DNA from 4 places in the Burkholderia sp. IDO3 genome. Region 4 is predicted to be linked to each of the others. Evidence: riboswitches for the same ligand, from Rfam matches in the RefSeq annotation. Region 4 holds a riboswitch; each other region holds the start of a gene.
What was found. Region 4 has a riboswitch for cobalamin ahead of DCN14_RS07980 (TonB-dependent receptor). Riboswitches for the same ligand answer to the same signal wherever they lie in the genome.
Positions count from the first base shown of each region.

Region 1: it holds a riboswitch for cobalamin, as region 4 does, so the genes downstream of both, DCN14_RS12840 (CbtB domain-containing protein) here and DCN14_RS07980 (TonB-dependent receptor) in region 4, are expected to answer to the same signal.
Region 2: it holds a riboswitch for cobalamin, as region 4 does, so the genes downstream of both, cobG (precorrin-3B synthase) here and DCN14_RS07980 (TonB-dependent receptor) in region 4, are expected to answer to the same signal.
Region 3: it holds a riboswitch for cobalamin, as region 4 does, so the genes downstream of both, cobW (cobalamin biosynthesis protein CobW) here and DCN14_RS07980 (TonB-dependent receptor) in region 4, are expected to answer to the same signal.

Region 1 is NZ_CP028962.1:2,804,654-2,809,530, forward strand. Features, by position in the region: gene DCN14_RS12830 (LysR family transcriptional regulator) at 1-511, shown strand, start outside; gene DCN14_RS12835 (CbtA family protein) at 534-1,256, opposite strand; gene DCN14_RS12840 (CbtB domain-containing protein) at 1,270-1,479, opposite strand; cobalamin riboswitch at 1,513-1,651, opposite strand; gene DCN14_RS12845 (histidine phosphatase family protein) at 1,708-2,295, shown strand; gene DCN14_RS12850 (inorganic phosphate transporter) at 2,477-4,069, shown strand; gene DCN14_RS12855 (2OG-Fe(II) oxygenase) at 4,488-4,877, shown strand, end outside.
Region 2 is NZ_CP028963.1:1,870,961-1,875,837, forward strand. Features, by position in the region: gene DCN14_RS23275 (precorrin-8X methylmutase) at 1-349, opposite strand, end outside; gene cobG (precorrin-3B synthase) at 342-1,697, opposite strand; cobalamin riboswitch at 1,803-1,994, opposite strand; gene cbiE (precorrin-6y C5,15-methyltransferase (decarboxylating) subunit CbiE) at 2,199-3,443, shown strand; gene DCN14_RS23290 (cobalt-precorrin-5B (C(1))-methyltransferase) at 3,443-4,531, shown strand; gene DCN14_RS23295 (cobalt-precorrin-6A reductase) at 4,546-4,877, shown strand, end outside.
Region 3 is NZ_CP028963.1:1,851,259-1,856,135, forward strand. Features, by position in the region: gene DCN14_RS23185 (cobyrinate a,c-diamide synthase) at 1-124, opposite strand, end outside; gene cobO (cob(I)yrinic acid a,c-diamide adenosyltransferase) at 128-730, opposite strand; gene DCN14_RS23195 (cobalamin biosynthesis protein) at 765-1,142, opposite strand; gene cobA (uroporphyrinogen-III C-methyltransferase) at 1,139-1,951, opposite strand; cobalamin riboswitch at 2,061-2,297, opposite strand; cobalamin riboswitch at 2,424-2,690, shown strand; gene cobW (cobalamin biosynthesis protein CobW) at 3,020-4,108, shown strand; gene cobN (cobaltochelatase subunit CobN) at 4,115-4,877, shown strand, end outside.
Region 4 is NZ_CP028962.1:1,736,368-1,741,244, reverse strand. Features, by position in the region: gene DCN14_RS07990 (Lrp/AsnC family transcriptional regulator) at 1-305, opposite strand, end outside; gene DCN14_RS07985 (LysE family transporter) at 421-1,062, shown strand; gene DCN14_RS07980 (TonB-dependent receptor) at 1,160-3,088, opposite strand; cobalamin riboswitch at 3,391-3,585, opposite strand; gene DCN14_RS07975 (AraC family transcriptional regulator) at 3,695-4,738, opposite strand.

The DNA.
Region 1 (4,877 bases), 1.1 Mb from region 4:
CATCGGCGCGCTGTTCGGCTATGACATCGACGTGCTGGTGACGCCCGATCCGTTGAACAAGCCGGGGCTGCGCTTCGATCCCGTGTTCGATTACGAGCAGGTGCTGGTGGTCGCGGACGCACACCGGTTCGCGCATGCCGACTACGTGACGCCCGAGCAGCTCGGCGACGAAATCCTGATCACGTACCCGGTCGAAACGGACCGGCTCGACATCTACAACCAGTTCCTGACGCCCGCCGGCATCGTGCCGCGGCGCCACAAGTCGATCGAGACGACCGACATCATGCTGCAGATGGTGGCGAGCGGGCGTGGCGTGGCCGCGCTGCCGAGATGGCTTGCCGACGAATATGCGGACCGGATGCCGGTCGTGCCGGTCAAGCTGGGCAAGCAGGGAATCGCGAAGCAGATCTTCCTCGGCATCCGCGAAGCGGACGCGTCGATCGACTATCTGGCCGCGTTCGTCGCGCTCGCGCGCGAATCGACGTGGAGCGCGCCGCGCATGCTGCGCTAGGCGCGCCCTGTTGCGATGCGCGTCAGGCGGCGCGCATGCCGATGCGTTCGCCGCGTTCGACCCACGCGCCGAACAGCAGGCCGATCGTCGTCCACATGATCACCTGCATGCCGATCGCCGCCACGCGGAACTTCCACAGCACGGCTGCCGGAAAATCGGCCGGTAACTCGCTGACCGACGGCAACCCGAGCTGCACGGCCGCGATGATCGCGATGAACACGAGGCCCGCCACGATCGACGCGTTCCACTGGCCGAGCTTCGCCAGCAGATGACGGCGCACGTTGACCGAGAACACCATCGTCGCGATCGAGATCGCGATCATCAGGAAGAACAGGCCCGTGCGATAGCCGATCGTGTCGGGGTCGCCGACCGATGGCGGATTGGCCGGGTACTTGATGTTGGGCACGATCACGAGCGCGACGAATGCCGCGAGCGCGAGCCACGCGGCGAGCGGGCGTGCCGGGAGGCGGCTGCCTCGTCCGTATGCGAACGCGAAGACCAGCGAGAACAGCCCGCCGAATGCCGCGCCGTAGGTCACGACGCCCGTCAGCAGGCCGAGGCCTGCCTGCGTGTGACGGCTGACCAGTTCGGGCTCCGGCGCTTCGCCCTTGGCGGCATCGGATTTTTCTTCGAAGGAGATTGCCTGATCGACTTGCGGTTCGCCGACGATTTTCGCGAAACCGAACGTAAGGAGACCTGCGGCGATGCCTGCGAGCATCCCGCGCATGAGCAGCTTTCCGACCATCTTCTACTCCGCGTCAGTGGCAGGGAAAACCAAGCAGATGGCGGCCGTCGTGCACGAACTCGTGCACGTACATGCCCGGCACGATCGACGTCGCGCCCTGTTCCGCGCCGACGAAATACAGCGCGAGCAGCAGGATCAGACCGACGAAGATGGCCCACGGCAACAGTTCGCGGACGGGGATGGGCGCCGGCACGACAGCCGGCTTCAGCACTGCTTCGCTCATGGATGCACCTCAGGGGAATCGCGCCCCGACAAATGTTGGATGGAGTACGAACGCAGGTCTGGCTTCCGGGATCGGATATCCCCGGTTACAGTGGCGCGACCGCGCCGGAATTGCACCGGCTTCCACGTTTCGTATCGGGCGAATTGTACGCGCGAACGCGCGCGTATTGAAGGCCCGGACATGATCGGCACTGCCCCGCCCTGCCGCCTCGAACAATCGACCACCGACATGATCCAGCCTGTCTCGCTGCGCCTGATCGCACATGCATCGACCCGTGCGATGCGCACCGGCACGTTCCCCGACGACGATCCGCTCGACGCGCACGGGCTGGCCGACGCCGCCTCGATGCACGAGCGGTTCATCGGCGTCCCTCACGCGATCGCGCTGAGCAGTCCCGCGCTTTGCGCGCAACAGACCGCCGATGCGCTCGGGCTGCGCGTGCGGCTCGACGATGCGCTTCGCGATGTCGGCTACGGCCGCTGGCGCGGCAAGCGGCTGCACGACCTCGCGCGCGACCTGCCGGACGAACTCGGCGCATGGCTCGGCGATCCGCGTGCGTCGCCGCATGGCGGCGAATCGTTCGAAGACGTGGCATGCCGCGTCGGCGCATGGCTCGACGGCCTGCCGCCCGGTCGCGACGTCGTTGCGGTCACGCATGCGGCGATCGTTCGCGCAGCCATCGCGCATGCGCTTCGGATGGCCTCGCAGGCCACGATGCGCATCGACGTCGCGCCCCTGTCGTGCACACTATTCGTCAGGTCGCACGACAAGTGGACGGTGACCACCGATGACGATGGGCGCGATGCCGGCGCGTAAGCCCGGTGTTCACCATAGGGATGACGATTCGGGTCCGGGCAGCGCGGCTGCGTCACGGATGGAATGGCCGCGCACGCATTTCTTACATACCTGTAAGAAAACAATTCGTCGTCCCGACTGTCATCAAACTGACTGGTAGCCGAAGCTAGCATCGGACGCGGTTCCCTTACGAGATGCCGTCATGAATCAACCTGCTTCGTCCGCCGCCAATACTCCCGGCTCCACCGAACGCACCCGACAGGTCGGCTATGCCGTCTTCCTGCTGGTGCTCGCGATCGGCGCCGTCTATATCGCTACCCACCTGATTGCCGATCTGTCGCCCGTCCGCGAAGGATCGTTGTTCCCGTACCTGATGCTCGGTGCCGCGCTGCTGATCGCGCTCGGCTTCGAGTTCGTCAACGGCTTCCACGACACCGCGAATGCGGTTGCGACCGTGATCTACACCCACTCGCTGACGCCGAACGTCGCGGTGATCTGGTCCGGCATGTGGAACTTCCTCGGCGTGATGGTTTCGAGCGGCGCCGTCGCGTTCGGCATCCTGCAGTTGCTGCCGGTCGAGCTGATCCTGCAGGTCGGCAGCGGCTCGGGCTTCGCGATGGTGTTCGCGTTGCTGATCGCCGCGATCGTATGGAACCTCGCGACCTGGTACTTCGGGTTGCCGTCGTCGAGCTCGCATACGCTGATCGGCTCGATCATCGGCGTCGGGCTGATGAACCAGCTGCTGCACGGTCCGTCCGGCACGAGCGGCGTCGACTGGGGCCAGGCGCTCGGCGTCGGCAAGTCGCTGCTGTTCTCGCCGATCGTCGGCTTCCTGTGCGCATCGCTGCTGCTGCTCGTGCTGAAGGCCGTCGTCCGCGTTCCGGCGCTGTACAAGGAGCCGCCGAAGGACCAGCCGCCGCCGTTCTGGATTCGCTGCCTGCTGATCCTCACCTGTACCGGCGTGTCGTTCGCGCACGGGTCGAACGACGGGCAGAAAGGGATGGGCCTCATCATGCTGATCCTGATCGGCACGGTGCCGACCGCATACGCGCTGAACAAGGCCGTCACGCCGGCCGAATCGCAGACGTTCGTCGCCGTCGCGAACCAGGCCGCCGCGACGTTCGCGAAATACTCGAACGGCGTCGCACCGTCCGCGAATCCGCGCGCCGACGTCGAACACTTCGTGCAGCGCCGCGAGATGACGCCGGCCGTGCTGCCGGGCGTGCAGCAACTGTCCACGTCGCTGGCGACCGCGGTCGGTTCGTCGGGCTCGATGGCGGCCGTGCCGCAAGGCGACGTCGACAACGTGCGCAACACGATGTATCTGGTGTCCGAAGCGATTCGCCTGATCGAGAAGTCGGGGCAACCGGCATTTTCCGCCGATGACAAGCTCGCGATCGACAACTACCGCAAGCAGCTCGACCATGCGACCAAGTTCATTCCGACGTGGGTGAAGGTTGCCGTCGCGATCGCGCTGGGTCTCGGCACGATGGTCGGCTGGAAGCGGATCGTCGTGACCGTCGGCGAAAAAATCGGCAAGCAGCATCTGACGTACGGACAGGGCGCCTCGGCCGAGCTCGTCGCGATGCTGACGATCGGCGCGGCCGATGCGTACGGATTGCCCGTATCCACGACGCACGTGCTCTCATCGGGTGTCGCGGGCACGATGGCGGCGAACGGGTCCGGGCTGCAGTGGGGCACGGTGCGCAGCCTCGTGCTCGCGTGGGTGCTGACGTTGCCGGCATCGATTGTGCTGGCGGGCGGACTCTACTGGTTGTTCCGCTCGATCGCCTGAGCGGAGAAGCAGCGAGCGGCCAGGGGATCGGTCGCTCGCCGCGAAAGATCCGAAGTCGGTTCTTCCGTTCTTCGCGTCGTAGTCTTTCCGTTTCGCTCACGCTGAGCGAAGCCCATCCGGCTCACCGCCGCGTCAACGTCGCCGAGCCTCCGCGTCGCCGTACCGGGCGGCTCGCGCCATACTCCTCCTTTCTTTCCGGATTGAAGCGCAAGATCTGGAGCGCGTCGTCGCACGGACGACACTAGACTGAGTTCATCGACTTTCACCGCAGACGCAGGCATGCGCCGCGCTTGCCGACATCGCGTCGCCGCCCGTTCCACATCGACCGGCTGCGCATCGCGGCACGCTCGATGTCGGGTACTTCGATGCCGACAGCATGCCTGCGCGACGCCACATCGCTGACGAACGAGGTACACCCGTGAACATCGCCGACCTGCAACCCGCCGTCGAATCGGTCGACATGGCGCAGCGCGTGAGCGCGCTCGACTGGACCACCGTCGATGCCGAACTCGATCGCTACGGCTGCGCCCGCGTACCGGGTCTGCTCTCGGTGGCGGAATGCACAACGCTGGCAGCGCTCTACCCGCACGATGCGCTGTACCGTTCACGCGTCGTCATGGCGCGGCACGGCTTCGGCCGCGGCGAGTACCGATATTTCGCGTATCCACTGCCTGCGGTCGTCGATGCGCTGCGGACAACGATCTATCCGCACCTCGCTCCGATTGCGAATCGGTGGAACCGGGCGCTCGGAATCGACGCCCGCTATCCGGCCGAGCATGCGGCATTTCTCGAGCGCTGCCATGCGGCG
Region 2 (4,877 bases), on a different replicon from region 4:
CGGCCGAACGCGTGTTGCCGAGATGGCGCGCGAGATCGGGCACTTCCGGCTCGCCGAGCGTGCAGATCACGCGATTGCCGGCCGGCAGCCGCGCGCGCGTGATGCCTTCGGCCACCATCTTCGCGTCGCACAGGATCGGCGCGCCGGCCGCGAGCGCGGCGCGCCCGGCCGTGCCGGCGCTCGCCGAGAAGCGCAGATCGTGGACGACGTCGACCATCCCGCACGCATGGATCACGCGCACCGCGAGTTTCTCGAGGTCGGGCGGAACCCGCGACAGGTCGGCCTCGGCGCGGATCGTCGCGAACGACTGGCGGTAGATTTCCTGCCCGTCGCGAATGTAGTCAAGCATCGGTGGTGTCCTGGCTGTGCCGCGCGCCCGTCAGTCGGGCCGCGGCCTGGTCAATCGTCAGATGGCGCGCGAGCGGGGCGCCGAGGCCCGCGGCGGCGTCGCGCCGGTAAAGGTCGTAGCGCCCGGGCGCGACCGCGACGAGCGTGTGCGTCGCCGCGTGCGGCAGCGCGCAATGGCGCGCGCAACCTGTCAGGTGTAAGTCGAGCGGACGGCCGATGCGCGCGGCCAGCGCGAGCGCGTCGCGTTTCGTATCGGCGCGCGATTTCGCGCAGCCTGCGCTGCCCGTGCACGCGACGAGCGATGCGAGCGGATCGGTCGGCGCGCACACGAGGCCGAGCGACGCGAGCGCGTCGAGCACGGCCGGCGCGCGGTCATGTGTCACGCCATGTACGAACACGCCTTGCCAGGGCGTCATCGACAGCGTGCCGTCGCCGTCGGCTTCCGATATGTCGGCAAGCCGTTCCAGTTGCGTCGCGTCGAGCCGGCCGAGCGCGCATTGCGCGCCGACGCTGCAGCGGGCCGCGTCGAGCGACGGCCGCGCGCCGAAACGCAGCGCGGCATCGGACGGCGCGCGTCGCCAGCCGGCGAGCGCCGGGTCGGCCGCCAGCGGGAAGGGCAGAGCGTGTTGCGCACGTTCGAGCAGCGCGCGTTCGCCGCAGGTCGCGAGCAACGCGCGCATCCGCGCGACGTCGGCCGGCGCGAGATCGAGGAACGCGAGCAGCAACGCACGCACGAGCGCGACGGCCTGGTCGGGCGACACGTCGATCGACGCGGGCGTGTCGCCGGAGGCGACCGGCACGCAGCCGGCCAGGCCCGCGGCGATGCGCAGCGCGCCGTCGCCGCGACGCCAGGCGGCCAGCCAGATATCGTGCGGATGATCGAGCGCCGCGACCGATTCGCCGCCATCGAGCTGAATCGAGAATTTCGGTGACAGTTCGCCGCGACGCGGCTCGCGCGCCAACAGGTCGAAGAGGGGTGTCGCGAGTGCGCGGCTATCGAGCAGCGCGTCGGGGTCGCGCCCGGCGAGCGGGCTGAGCATCAGGTTGCGGACGTCGTCGCTCATGGCGAGCGCGGCCCGGTCGTCGGCGGCATCGGCGGCGCGCGGGCCGAGGCCCGCGTCGAGCAACGCGTCGGCCAGCGGATCGGCCGCGCCGCCGCGAATGCCGCGCAGCTGAAGATTCGCGCGATTGGTCGCGTCGATCGCACCGGAGCCGTAGGCGCGCGCGGCAGCGGCGATCGCGCGCGCCTGTCGCGCGTCGAGCCGGCCGCCCGGCAGCTTGATGCGGCACAGTCCGCCGTCGGCGGCCGCGACGACGCGCACGAGCCCCGGGCAGGCCGACGGGCGCACGGCGGGCGACACAGGAATCGAGACGGGGGCGGAACTCAACGGAATACGGGACAGTGTCGCGCAGCGGCCAACGCATCGGTACACCCCGCCCGACGCCGGCTGGCACGCACGCACTTTCAGGCCGGCAGGTCTCCTGGCTGACAGGTCGGCGCCTGCTCCCGGCCTTCCCGGTGAAACCAGTGGCATGAAGGGGAGATCGGCTCGCTGTCTACAGTTGCGGGGGCAGCCACGGCGGCACGACGCGCGCCCCGTGTTCCCTCTTCGGCCCCGAAGGGCACCGGCGATCGAACGGCCGTAGGATACCCGATTTCGACGGCGCTTCGCGACCGCCCGGCCATGCGCCGGAGTCGGGGCAAAACACGGTGCGGGGCGGCGGGCCGGCAGATGAAACGCGCGGTGGAACACGGTACCATGCCGACTTTCGCAATGCGGACGGCCGCACCGGCGCCTTCACGGCCGTCGTGCGGCGACTCGATGGAATCGAACGATGGGGAAGGGTGCATGACGGCGTGGCTGACGGTAGTGGGCATCGGCGACGACGGCTACGCGGGGCTCGGACGCAGCGCGCGGCGCGCGCTGCTCGACGCGACGCGGGTGGTCGGCGCGAAGCGGCACCTCGACATGCTGCCCGCGCGGCTGCCGGCCGCGCGCGAAACGTGGCCGTCGCCGTTCGACCTGTCGGGCCTGCTCGCGCGCCGCGGCTCGCCCGTTTGCGTGCTCGCGAGCGGCGACCCGATGCTGTTCGGCGTCGGCGCGACGCTCGCGCGCGAACTGCTCCCCGACGAGTGGCGCGTGCTGCCCGCCCCGTCGTCGCTGTCGCTCGCGGCCGCGCGGCTCGGCTGGGCGTTGCAGGACATCGGCGCGGTGTCGCTCGTCGGTCGCCCGCTCGCGACGCTCGCGCGCCACCTGTTGCCGGGCCGGCGCCTGTTCGTGCTGAGCGCGGACGGCCGCACGCCGGCCACGGTCGCCGCCGAGCTCACGGCACGCGGCTTCGGCCCGACGCGCATCAGCGTGTTCGAACATCTCGGCGGCCCGCTGGAACGGCGCATCGACGGCCTCGCGCAGGACTGGAGCGTCGACGAAACGGCCGCGCTCAATCTCGTCGCGCTCGACTGCCGGGCCGGCCCCGACGCACCGCGCCGCGCGCTCACGCCCGGCTTGCCCGACGATGCGTACCGCCACGACGGCCAGCTCACCAAGCGCGACATGCGCGCGCTCACGCTCGGGCGCCTCGCGCCCGCACCCGGCGAACTGCTGTGGGACGTCGGCGCGGGCAGCGGCTCGATCGGCATCGAATGGATGCGCGCGCATCCATCGTGCCAGGCGATCGCGATCGAATCGCACGCCGAGCGGCAGCGCTTCATCGAGCACAACCGCGACGCGCTCGGCGTGCCGGGCCTGCAACTCGTCGCGGGGCGTGCGCCCGATGCGCTCGCGGGGCTCGCCGCGCCCGACGCGATCTTCGTCGGCGGTGGCGCGACGGCGCCCGGCGTGCTCGACGCGTGCTGGTCGGCGCTGAAGCCCGGCGGCCGGCTCGTCGCGAACGCGGTCACGCTGCAGGGCGAGCTGGCGCTCGCCGCATGGCGCGACGCGCACGGCGGCACGCTCATGCGCGTATCGCTCGCGCACGCGGAGCCGCTCGGCCGCTTCGACACGTGGCGGCAACCGTTGCCCGTCACGCTGTACGACGTGCGCAAGCCGGACGCCACGGCAACCGGCCTGTCGAACCTCGCGGACCTCGCGTGATGCGCGACGAAACCCCCGAACAACCGGCGCCGCTGCGGTTCGGCTACACGACCGGCAGCTGCGCGACCGCGACGTCGCTCGCCGCCGCGCGCCTGCTGCTCGCGGGCCGCGCGGACGATGCGGTCGAAATCGTGCTGCCGAAGGGGCAGCGCGTAATGATGCGGCTCGAGTTCTGCCGCACCACGGCCGACGGCGCCGAAGCCGGCACGCTGAAGGACGCCGGCGACGATCCCGACGTCACGCACGGCGCGCTGATCTTCGCGCGCGTCGCGCTCGCCGCGACGCCGGGCGTGCGCTTTCATGCGGGGCCGGGTGTCGGCACGGTCACGCGCGCGGGGCTCACGCTGCCGGTCGGCGAACCGGCGATCAATCCGGTGCCGCGCCAGATGATGACGACCCACCTCGACGCGCTCGCCGCCGAATACGGCCATGCGGGCGGCTTCGACGTGACGATCGGCGTCGAGGGCGGCGAGGCGCTCGCGTTGAAGACGATGAACCCGCGCCTCGGGATCGTCGGCGGGCTGTCGATCCTCGGCACGACCGGCATCGTGCGGCCGTTCTCGTGTTCCGCGTACATCGCGTCGATCCACCAGGGCATCGACGTCGCGCGCGCGAACGGCATCGCGCACATCGCCGCGTGTACCGGCAACGCGAGCGAGGACGCGATGCGCGCGCATTACGGCCTGCCCGACATGGCGCTGATCGAAATGGGCGATTTCGCGGGCGCGGTGCTCAAGCACCTGCGCCGCGCGCCCGTCGCGCGCCTGTCGATGTGCGGCGGGTTCGGCAAGCTCAGCAAGCTCGCGGCCGGCCATCTCGACCTGCACAGCCGCCATTCGAGCATCGACCTGCCGCTGCTCGCGCAGTGGGCGTCGGAGGCCGGCGCGAACGACGCGCTGCAGGCCGCGATGCGCGCCGCGAACACGAGCCAGGAAGCGCTGAAGCTCGCGCAGGCCGGCGGCGTACCGCTCGGCGACATCGTCTGCGCGCATGCACTGCGCGTCGCGCGCGACATCGTGCCGGCCTCGGTCGCCGTCGAGATGTTCGCGATCGACCGGCAGGGCCGCTTCGTCGGAGACGCGCGATGAACGCCACGAACACCATGAACACCCGCATCCTGTTGCTCGGCGGCACCGGCGACGCGCTGAAGATCGCACGCGCGCTCGGCCCGCGACACGTCTACAGCCTCGCGGGCCTCGGCAAGGTGCCCGACGATTTGCGCTGCGACGTGCGCGTTGGCGGCTTCGGCGGCGCGGCGGGGCTTGCCGCCTATCTGCGCAGCGCGGATATCGGTCTCGTGATCGATGCCACGCATCCGTATGCCGCGCAAATCAGCGCGAACGCGGCGGCCGCCGCGCGCGGCGCCGGCGTGCCGCTATGGGCGCTGCGCCGCGCACCGTGGACGCCCGGGCCCGGCGACGACTGGCGGATGGT
Region 3 (4,877 bases), on a different replicon from region 4:
CGGTCTTGAACACGCGCACGCGCCGGCCGAGCCGCCGGTGCAGCCGCGCGAGGCCGGCCGTCACCGACGTCTTGCCCTGTCCGGACGCGGGCGCGCTGACGAACAGCGCGGGGCAGGCCGGCATCGGTCAGAACTCCACGCCGCGCTGCGCCTTCACGCCTTGCTCCTTGTACGGATGCTTGACGAGCCGCATTTCGGTGACGAGATCGGCCGCGTCGATCAGCGCATCGGGCGCATGCCGCCCGGTGACGACGACGTGCACCGAATCCGGCCGCGCGGCGAGCGTCGCGAGCACTTCGTCGAGCGGCAGGTATTCGTACTTCAGCACGGTGTTCAACTCGTCGAGGATCACCATCCGGTATTCGCCGCTTTCGATCATCCGGCGCGCCTCGTCCCAGCCCTTGCGGGCGGTCGCGATGTCGGCGTCGCGGTTTTGCGTGTTCCACGTATAGCCGTCGCCCATCGTCACGAAGTCGCACTCCGCGACCGCGCCGAGGAAATCGCGCTCGGACGTGTGCAGCGCGCCCTTGATGAATTGCACGACGCCGAGCCGCATGCCGTGGCCGAGCACGCGCACGGCCATGCCGAACGCGGCCGTGCTCTTGCCCTTGCCGTTGCCGGTGTTGACGATCAGCAGGCCCTTCTCGTGCGTGGCGGCGGCCTGCTTCTTTTCGTGGCCGGCGCGGCGGCGTTCGGTCATCCGTTGATGGGATTCGGCATCGGTCTTCATCGGGAGTCGTCCTGTCGAAAGCGAAACAAAGGGTTCAGAGCGGGCCGGCGAGCGCAACCGTCACGCCGCCCAGGATGGATTTGGGGCCGAGCAGCCGGCCACGCGGCGCCGCGAGCTGCGCACACGGTTCGGCCACGCCGGCGACGCCGAAACGCGCGAGCGCGGCAGCCGACGGCGCGCTCGGCGCCGGTTCGGGACAATGCGCGAGCTGCGCCGCGTCGAACGCGACGAGCGGCCAGCCGCGCCGCGCGCACAGCGTGCGCAGCGCACGCGTGTGCGCCTTGACGGCGAGCGTCGCGACGACGGCCGGCTCGGCGTCCGGGTAGCGCGCGAGCGCCGCGCGGATCGCGGCGTCGAGTTGCGCGGCCGTCACGCCCGCGCGGAAACCGACGCCGAGCGCGACGCGCATCATGCGCCGCTCCCGCCAAGCGCCACGCGCACCGCCGGGTCGTCGGCGAGCGCCGCGACCCGGCCGATCACGACGATCGCCGGCGAACCGATACCGGTCGCGCCGACGCGTTCGACCACCGTATCGAGCGTCGCGAGCACGTGCCGCTGCCCGTCACGCGTCGCGTTCTCGATCGCCGCGCACGGCGTGTCGCCGGCCAGCCCGCCGTCGCGCAGCGCGGCCGCGATCGCGTCGAGCCGGCGAATGCCCATGTAGATCACGATCGTCATGCGCGTGGCGGCCAGCGCGCGCCAGTCGGGTTCGTCGGCGCCCGCGCCGTGGCCCGTGACGAAGATCACGCCCTGCGCATCGCCGCGATGCGTGACCGGAATGCCGAGCGCGGCCGGCGCGGCGATGCCGGCCGTGATGCCGTTGACGACTTCGACCGGGAAACCGGCCGCGCCGAGCACGAGCAGTTCCTCGCCGCCGCGGCCGAACACGAACGGATCGCCGCCCTTGAGCCGCGCGACGCTGCGGCCCGCGCGCAGGTGCGCGAGCATCGCGGCGACGATCGCGTCCTGCGGCGTCGACGCATGGCCGCCGCGCTTGCCGACCTGCTCGATGCGCGCATCGGCGCGCGCGTGGCGCAGCACGTCGGGGTTCACGAGATCGTCGACGAGCAGCACGTCGGCCGCGGCGATCGCGCGCACGGCCTTCAGCGTCAGCAGATCGGCATCGCCCGGGCCGGCGCCGACGAGCCAGGCGCGGCTCATCGCGTGCGGCACGGCGCGCACCGTGTCGAAGCAGTGGAAAGGGGAAAGCGGGCGGCGCATCGGCTGCCGACGGACAGGCAAGACATGATTGATCGAGCGAAGCCCGCGCGAGCGCGGGCGGAATGCGCACCCCATCCGTCCCCCGCGGATCGGGCGTTCGGCGAGCATCGGGCTCGCCCCTTGCGTCGGCCGGTATCCGGGCTGGCCGCTTGCCAGGCCGCAGCCTTCCCGCCCGCTGAAGGGCAGTGGCATCGCGGGCGGCCTGGGCGCGTGCGCGGCAAGCGCGGCGCGCGGGCGGCGTACCGTTGCGGGGACAGCACAGGCCGGGCGGACATCCGCCTCCTGTTTCCCGTTTAACTGCATGCGCGCAAATGCGCGTGCGAGCACCGAACGCGGCGCATACGATAGCACAGCGACCGATCCGCGCGAACCCGCCGCGCGGGCGCCGGAGGCAGCCTTGCGCGCGGCGCCGCGGCCATGCCGAACGCCCGGCGGCGGCCCGTTTCGCCTTGACGCTCCCCGCACCGCCGCCTACACTCGCACGCGTTTTGGTGCTCGCGCGCGCTCCTCCGGCGTGCGCAGTTAAACGGGAAACAGGGAGCGTGACTGCACCGCAGTCGAGCCAACCTGTGCTGCCCCCGCAACGGTAAGCGAACGCGTCGCGCGCAAGCGCCACGCAGCGCCGCTTCGCCGCATGCCCGCCGCATGCGGACGACCGCCACTGGATGCCGCGCGCATCCGGGAAGGCGAAGCGGCGTGTTCGTCAGCCCGGATACCGGCCGAGACATTGGGGTTCAGCGCCGCGGGGAGGCGGCGCATCGTCCACGGCCGCAGCACGCCCGACGCCCGAGCGTTTCCCGCTTCCTCCGCCGATCGGCCCGCCGCGCATGCGCGCCCGGGCCGGCGCGGCGAGCGGCAGGCGGCGCGGGCAGGGCAGCGACGGCCGTGTTGGCATTCACCATGTCGACCGTTCGCAAGGAAGCGTCATGTCCGATTCGTCGTTCCGTCCGTTCAGCGGCCGTCCGTCCGGACTGCGCCGCACGATCCCCGCGATCCGCCAGATGACATGCCGCGCCGCATTCGGCGCGACGATCCCGGCTTGATTCCATTTTCGACACAGGATCTACCATGACTATGCGCAAGCTGCCCGTCACGATCGTCACGGGCTTTCTCGGCAGCGGCAAGACCACGCTGATGCGCCATATCCTGCAGCACGCCGAAGGCCGCCGCATCGCGGTGATCGTCAACGAGTTCGGCGAGCTCGGCATCGACGGCGAGATCCTCAAGGGCTGCGGCATCGGCTGCGAGGACGCAAACGGCGCGCCGGGCGAAGCGTCGGGCCAGTTGTACGAACTCGCGAACGGCTGCCTGTGCTGCACCGTGCAGGAAGAGTTCTATCCGGTGATGGAGGCGCTCGTCGAGCGCCGCGCCGACATCGACCACGTGCTGATCGAAACGTCGGGCCTCGCGTTGCCGAAGCCGCTCGTGCAGGCGTTCAACTGGCCGACGATCCGCAGCAGCTTCACGGTCGACGCGGTCGTGACCGTCGTCGACGGGCCGGCCGCCGCGAGCGGCCAGTTCGCGGAGAATCCGCAGGCCGTCGACGCGCAGCGCCGCGCCGATCCGAACCTCGACCACGAATCGCCGCTGCACGAACTGTTCGCCGATCAGCTGTCGTCGGCCGATCTCGTGATCGTGAACAAGGCCGATCTCGTCGGCGACGCGCAGTTCGCCGAAGTCGAAGCCGCGATCCGCGAAGAGATCCCGCCGCAGGTGAAGATCGTGCGCGCGACGCGCGGCGAACTGGATCTCGCGATGCTGCTCGGGCTCGAATCGGCGTCGGAGGACACGATCCATCTGCGTCACGACCATCACGGCTCGGCCGACGACGGCGATCACGACCACCATCACGACGATTTCGATTCGGTCGTCGTGTCGGGCGATGCAGGTTCGCGCGACGCGACGATCGCCGCGCTGCAGCGTGTCGTCGAGACGCATACGATCTACCGCGCGAAAGGCTTCGCCGCGCTGCCCGATGCGCCGATGCGGCTCGTGATCCAGGGCGTCGGCCGGCGTTTCGACAGCTATTTCGATCGTCGCTGGCAGGATGGCGAAACGCGCGCGAGCCGCTTCGTGCTGATCGGCGAGGATCTCGACGCGGCCGCGCTGCAACGCGCGTTCGACGCCGCGTGCGCGGCCCGGACGCAACAGGCGTAACGCACGATGCATTTGCTGCGCACCACGCCGGGCGGCTTCGTCGACGATACGCAAGGCGTCGTCCGGATCGACCAGCAGCCGGCCGACATCGTGATCCTGAGCTCGGCCGACACGACGCTGTCGCTGCTGGCAAGCGTCGTGCCGACGATGCCGGCGGGTTTTCCGAGCGTCCGGCTCGCGAACGTCACGTTCCTGCGGCAGCCGGCGTCGGTCGATTTCTATGTCGACGACGTGCTGCGTCACGCGAAGACGGTCGTGATCGACCATCTCGGCGGCGAAGCGTACTGGCCGTACGGGATCGAGCAGGCCGTGTCGCTCGCGTCGAAACGGAAGCAGCAGCTCGCGATGTTCTCGGGCGACCTGCAGGAAGACCCGAACCTCGTCGCGAAGAGCACGGTCACGCCGGATCTGTGCCGGCTGTGGTGGCGCTACCTGCGCGAAGGCGGGCTGCACAACGCCGCGGCGCTGCTGCGCAGCATTGCATTCCATACGCTCGGGTTTGGCGACGAGCCCGAACCGCCGCGGCCGCTGCCGGCCGCGGCGCTGTATCACCCGGCACGCGACACGGCGAGCGTCGACGACTGGCGGGCGCGCTGGACGCCCGGCGCGCCCGTCGTCGCGATCCTGTTCTATCGTGCTCACTGGCAGGCCGCGAACACCGCCGTGTTCGACGCGCTCGCCGATGCGCTCGTGCGCGAAAGGCTCAATCCGCTGCCGATCGCGGTCACGTCGCTGAAGGACGCGGTGAGCCGCGAGGTCATCACGCAGC
Region 4 (4,877 bases):
ACGTAGGAATCCGCGCCGGTCACGTGATGGCACTCGACCACTTCGGGAATCGTCTCCAGCAGCTTCAGGAATTTCGCCTTCGCGGGCTGCTGCACCGTGATGCCGATCAGCGCGCTCACCGGGTAGCCGGCCGCGGCCGGATCGACCCGCGCCGTGTAGCCGTCGATCACGCCGGCCGATTCGAGGCGCTTCACGCGTTCCGTCACCGCCGGCACCGACAGGTGAACCTGGCGTGCCAGCGCCGTGTAGCTGATGCGACCGTCGGCCTGCAGCAGCGCGAGTACCTTCCAGTCCAGATCGTCCATGGCGGCGGGGTTTTTAAGGTGGAACAGCCATTTTTCCTTAAAAACCGTCTTCAGCGGCGATCGGACTTTCCCTACGATGCCGGTACATCCCATTGCCTGACGCGAGGAGCCGGCCATGCTGTTCATCAAGTCCGTCGTGATCGGCTTGTCGATCGCGGTGCCGGTCGGCCCGATCGGCATGCTGTGCATCCAGCGCAGCCTGACCCGCGGTTTTCGCGCGGGATTCGCCACCGGCATCGGGGCCGCCTGCGCAGATGCGATCTACGGGCTGCTCGGCGCGCTCGGTGTCGCGGGCATCGCCACGGCGTTCCCGATGCTGACCGTCGCGCTGAAGATCGGCGGCGGCGCGTTCCTCGTGTGGCTGGCGTGGTCGATCGCGCGTCAGGCGCCGGCCGCGGCGGCCGTGCAGCGCGACGGGCCGCGCACGGCTACCGTGCCGCGCGATTTCCTGACGACGTTCGGCCTGACGCTGTCGAACCCGATGACGATCGTGTCGTTCATCGGGATTTTCGCGGCGCTGGGGCCGCTGTCGGCGGCGCGGGAAGGCGCGATGCGGATGACCGTCGCGCCGATGGTCGCCGGCGTGTTCGCGGGTTCCGCGGCGTGGTGGCTGTGCCTGAGCGGTGCGACCGCCGCGTTGCGCACGAAGATGTCCGGCGCGTTCATGCTTGGGCTGTCGCGTGTGTCGGCCGTCGTGATCGCGGGGTTCGGCGCGATCCAGTTGATTGCGGGCGTGCGCGGTGTCGTGGGGGCGTGAAGGTCGACTGCGGTTCGCTGCGAACGCATTCGATTCATCTGAACGGCTCCGCATCGGCGCCCGCGATCGCGGACGCCGATGCGTGGGCAGCCGGGCGTCAGAACGTGTAGCTGACCTTGCCGAACGCGGTGCGGCCGAGCGTGTTGTAGCCGTACGCGGTCATGTACTGGCGGTCGAACAGGTTCGACAGCGTCGCCGATACCGTCAGGTGCGCGTTGATCCTGTACGACGCGCGCAGGTTCACCGTCAGGTACGACGGCAGGTAGGTCGTGTTCACCGGGTCGTCGAACGTCGTGCCGCCGTAGTTCAGCGACGCGCCCGTGCTCAGCGCGTGCAGGTGCAGTTCGTCCCACGTGTGGTCGACGCTCACGCTGACCGTCTGGCGCGGCCGGCGGTTGAGCCAGCTGTCGTTGGTCTCGTCCTGCGGGTCCAGCAGGCCGATCGCGATGCTGACCGGCGTGTAGCGGCCAATCGTCCCCTTGTACGACAGGTCGATACCGCGGATATGCGAGCGGCCGATGTTCATCGGCGAGAACGTCGCGGGGTTGTACGCGATCAGGTTGTGCACCCGCGTGTCGTAGATCGCGGCGGTGAACGTGCCGTACGACGTGTTCGCGTCGAGCGCGGCCTCGATCGAATCGCTGCGCTCCGGGCTCAGGTCCGGATTGCCGTAGCCGGGGTAGTACAGGTCGTTGAAGGCCGGCAGGCGGAACGCGTTGCCGTACGACACCCGCGCCGTGTACACCGGCGTGATCGCCCACGACAGGGCCGCGTTGCCGGTGTTCACCGACTGGCCGGCGATGATTTCATGACGGCCCGCGACGAACATCGTCACGCTGCCGAGCGTGGCCGACTGATGCAGCGAGAACGCGGAGTCGTTGCGCGTTGGTACGCCGTCCGGAATATCGATCGGCAGGAATGCCTGTTCGCGCGTGAAGTCGTACGCGAGCTTCGTCTCGCCCGACAGCGGCAGGCCGAACAGATGGAAGCCGCGCGCCTGATGGGTCAGCGACGTCGACGAGGTGATGCGCTGCGAATTGATCTGGTCGGTCGGGATGGCCGGGTCGCTCGCATACAGGAACTGGCGATCGTTCGCATAACCGAACGACTGGTCGAACTGGGTGTCGGGCGCGAGGTCGAGATGGAACGCGATGCCGGTCGTCAGTTGGTGATCGAGCTGGCGATCCGCATAGCCGGCGTTGTCATAGGACAGGTCGGAGCGGTGATACAGCGCGAACGTCGAGATCGACCAGTTATCGCGCGCGTAGCCGAGGCGCGCATCGAGGTCCTGCGCGTGATACGGATTGCGGCCGTCCTCGTGGTACGGCAACACGGGCCGCGTCGCGTCGATGCCGGCCGTGTTGTAGTCGTGCAGCCCGAGCGAATACGTGAGGCCGCCGAGCGCCGCGAGCGGGCCGGTCGACGGCACGGTGCCCGACGTGCGCAGCTGGGTGTCGAACGTCTTGTTCGAGCCGCCGCCGAACGACACGGTGGTCTGGTTCGGCTGGTTGGCCGCGCGGCGCGTGAACAGCTGCACGACGCCACCCATCGCGTTCGCGCCGAACGACGCGGCGGCCGGCCCCGAAATCACTTCGACGCGTTCGAACGCCTCGGTCGGCAGGTCCGCCCACGGCGCGATGCCGGTGGTCGGCGAGCCGATCCGGATGCCGTCGATGAACACCGCGACCTGGCTGGCCGACGAGCCGCGGATGCTGACCGACGCGGACGAGCCCGGGCCGCCGTTCTGCGAGACGGTGACGCCCGGCAGCGTCGCGAGCGCCTGCGTGATGCCCGGATCGCTCGGCGACAGCCGGTCGAGGTCGGTGCGCGTGAGCACCTGCGTCGAGGCATAGCGCTGGTCGAACGACTCGGGCAGATGGCGCGTGTCGGTCACGCTGATCGTGGGCAGGTCGGCGCCGTCCGTGGTCTGCGGCGGCTGCGTGATCGCCGTGTCGCCGGCGGCGTGGGCGATCGGGGAGAGCAGCGCCGTGGCGGCGGACGTGGCAAGGAGGTGGCGGAGGTTCATAAGGCAGCGAGCGTGATGGTGTTGCGTACAGCGGGCGTAAGCGGGGCGCGGCGAGTACCGCGCTCGTTCTCGTTGGTTTATCGCGGGACCGGACAGCGTGGCCGGGCGTCGCGCAGGGCGACGCGGCAGACGTGCGCGGACACGCCGCGCATGCCGGCGGCATGTCGGCGCGACGCTTCCGGCGTGGAAGCGGATTCGGAAAGATGGGACATCGGATGGGTCCTGAGGTCGGGCCGTCCATGCAACGAGCGACCGCCAAAGGCGGCGCGTGGCGCATCGGGACACCCCGCCCGGTGCGGCTGCTTGGACCTCGGGTCGATGGCAGGTCTCCTGGCTCGCGGGTCGTCATTCGCGCCGGCCTTCCCGGTTTTCCCAGTGGCATGCGGTGGCGCGGATTCGCCGCTTACAGTTGCGGGGGCAGCCGCAGATTCGAGGCGTTGCCTCTCCTGCGTTCCCTTTTGATCCCGTTCCCGGGAACCATCAGCGCGCAAGCGTAATGGCGAGCGCTCCGGCGCGTCAATTGCCGGTGCGAAGGGGATGCGAAAAAACGTCACTCTTCGCCGGATTCTTTCGAAATCCTTTCTGTTGAGGCACTCGAACCGGGCTTCACGTCTGATGAAACGGCATGCCGGCAGCCGCGCAAGTGCGCCGGAACCGGCTCGGCGCCATACCCGTCCAGCGCACGAACGCCCGCCGGAACGCTTCCTCGCCGCCGAAGCCGAGATGCGCGGCAATCCGCGCGACCGGCCAGTCCGACTCGCGCAGGCAGCGTCGCGCGACGTCGGCCAGGCATTGCTCGCGCAACACGTGATAGCCGCTGCCTTCGGCCGCCAGCCGCCGCCGTAGCGTGGCGTCGCTGACGCCGAGCCACGTCGCCAGTTCCGCGAGCGCCGGCACCGCCTGCTCGCGCGCGAGCGCCGCGTCGAGAAAGCCGCGCACCTGCTGCGCCCATGACACGACGGCCGGTGCCGCATCGATCAGACGAAACGGAAAGTCGACGAGAAATGCGTCGAGCTCGCCCGGCTGCCGGATCACGCGCGCATCGAGCCGCGCCGCGTCGAACGCGAAGCCGTAGGTTTGGCGGCCGACGTCGACCGGCGCATTGAACAGCCCGAGCAGCGGCATCGCATCGTCGCGGCGCGGATGGCCGAGCCACACTTCGTCCGGCCGCAGCGGCTGCCCGATGAGCCAGCCGAACAGTTGCAGATAGCAGAACAGGCCGGTCAGGTCGACGAGACACGCGGCCGGGCTGCGGGTGCGGCGCAGCGAATCCATCCGGAACGTCGCGCGGCCGTCGCGCACCGCGAGCGACAGCATGCCGGCACGCGGCGTCAGCATCTCGCAGAACTCGGCCGCGCAGCGGATCGCATCGGCGAGCGTCGCACAGCTGAGCAGGCAACGGCACATCAGGTCGACTTCCTGCTTGCGCATCGGCGGATGACCGTTGCCGCGCGCGACCTGCGCCTCGAGCCGTTCGATCGCGTCGCGGTACAACGCGACGAAGCCGCCGGGCGTCGTCGCGCTAACCCCGACGGCGGGCATCGCGTGCGGTTGCGCCGACGGCGCGCCGCTGCGCGTCAGTTCGTCGAGCAGGCGTGCGCCGAGGCCCGGCAGCACGCGGCCGCGTGCCGGCAATGCGCGCTGTTTCATGTGTCTCCCGTTCTGATCGCGACGATAGGGGCCGGTGATCGGCCCGGTAGGGGTTCATCCAACGTTGCCACGCAAGAATGCTACCCACGCCGGCCGCTTCCGGCCTCGCCGGAACGGCGTAGGCGGCCGGCATCGCATC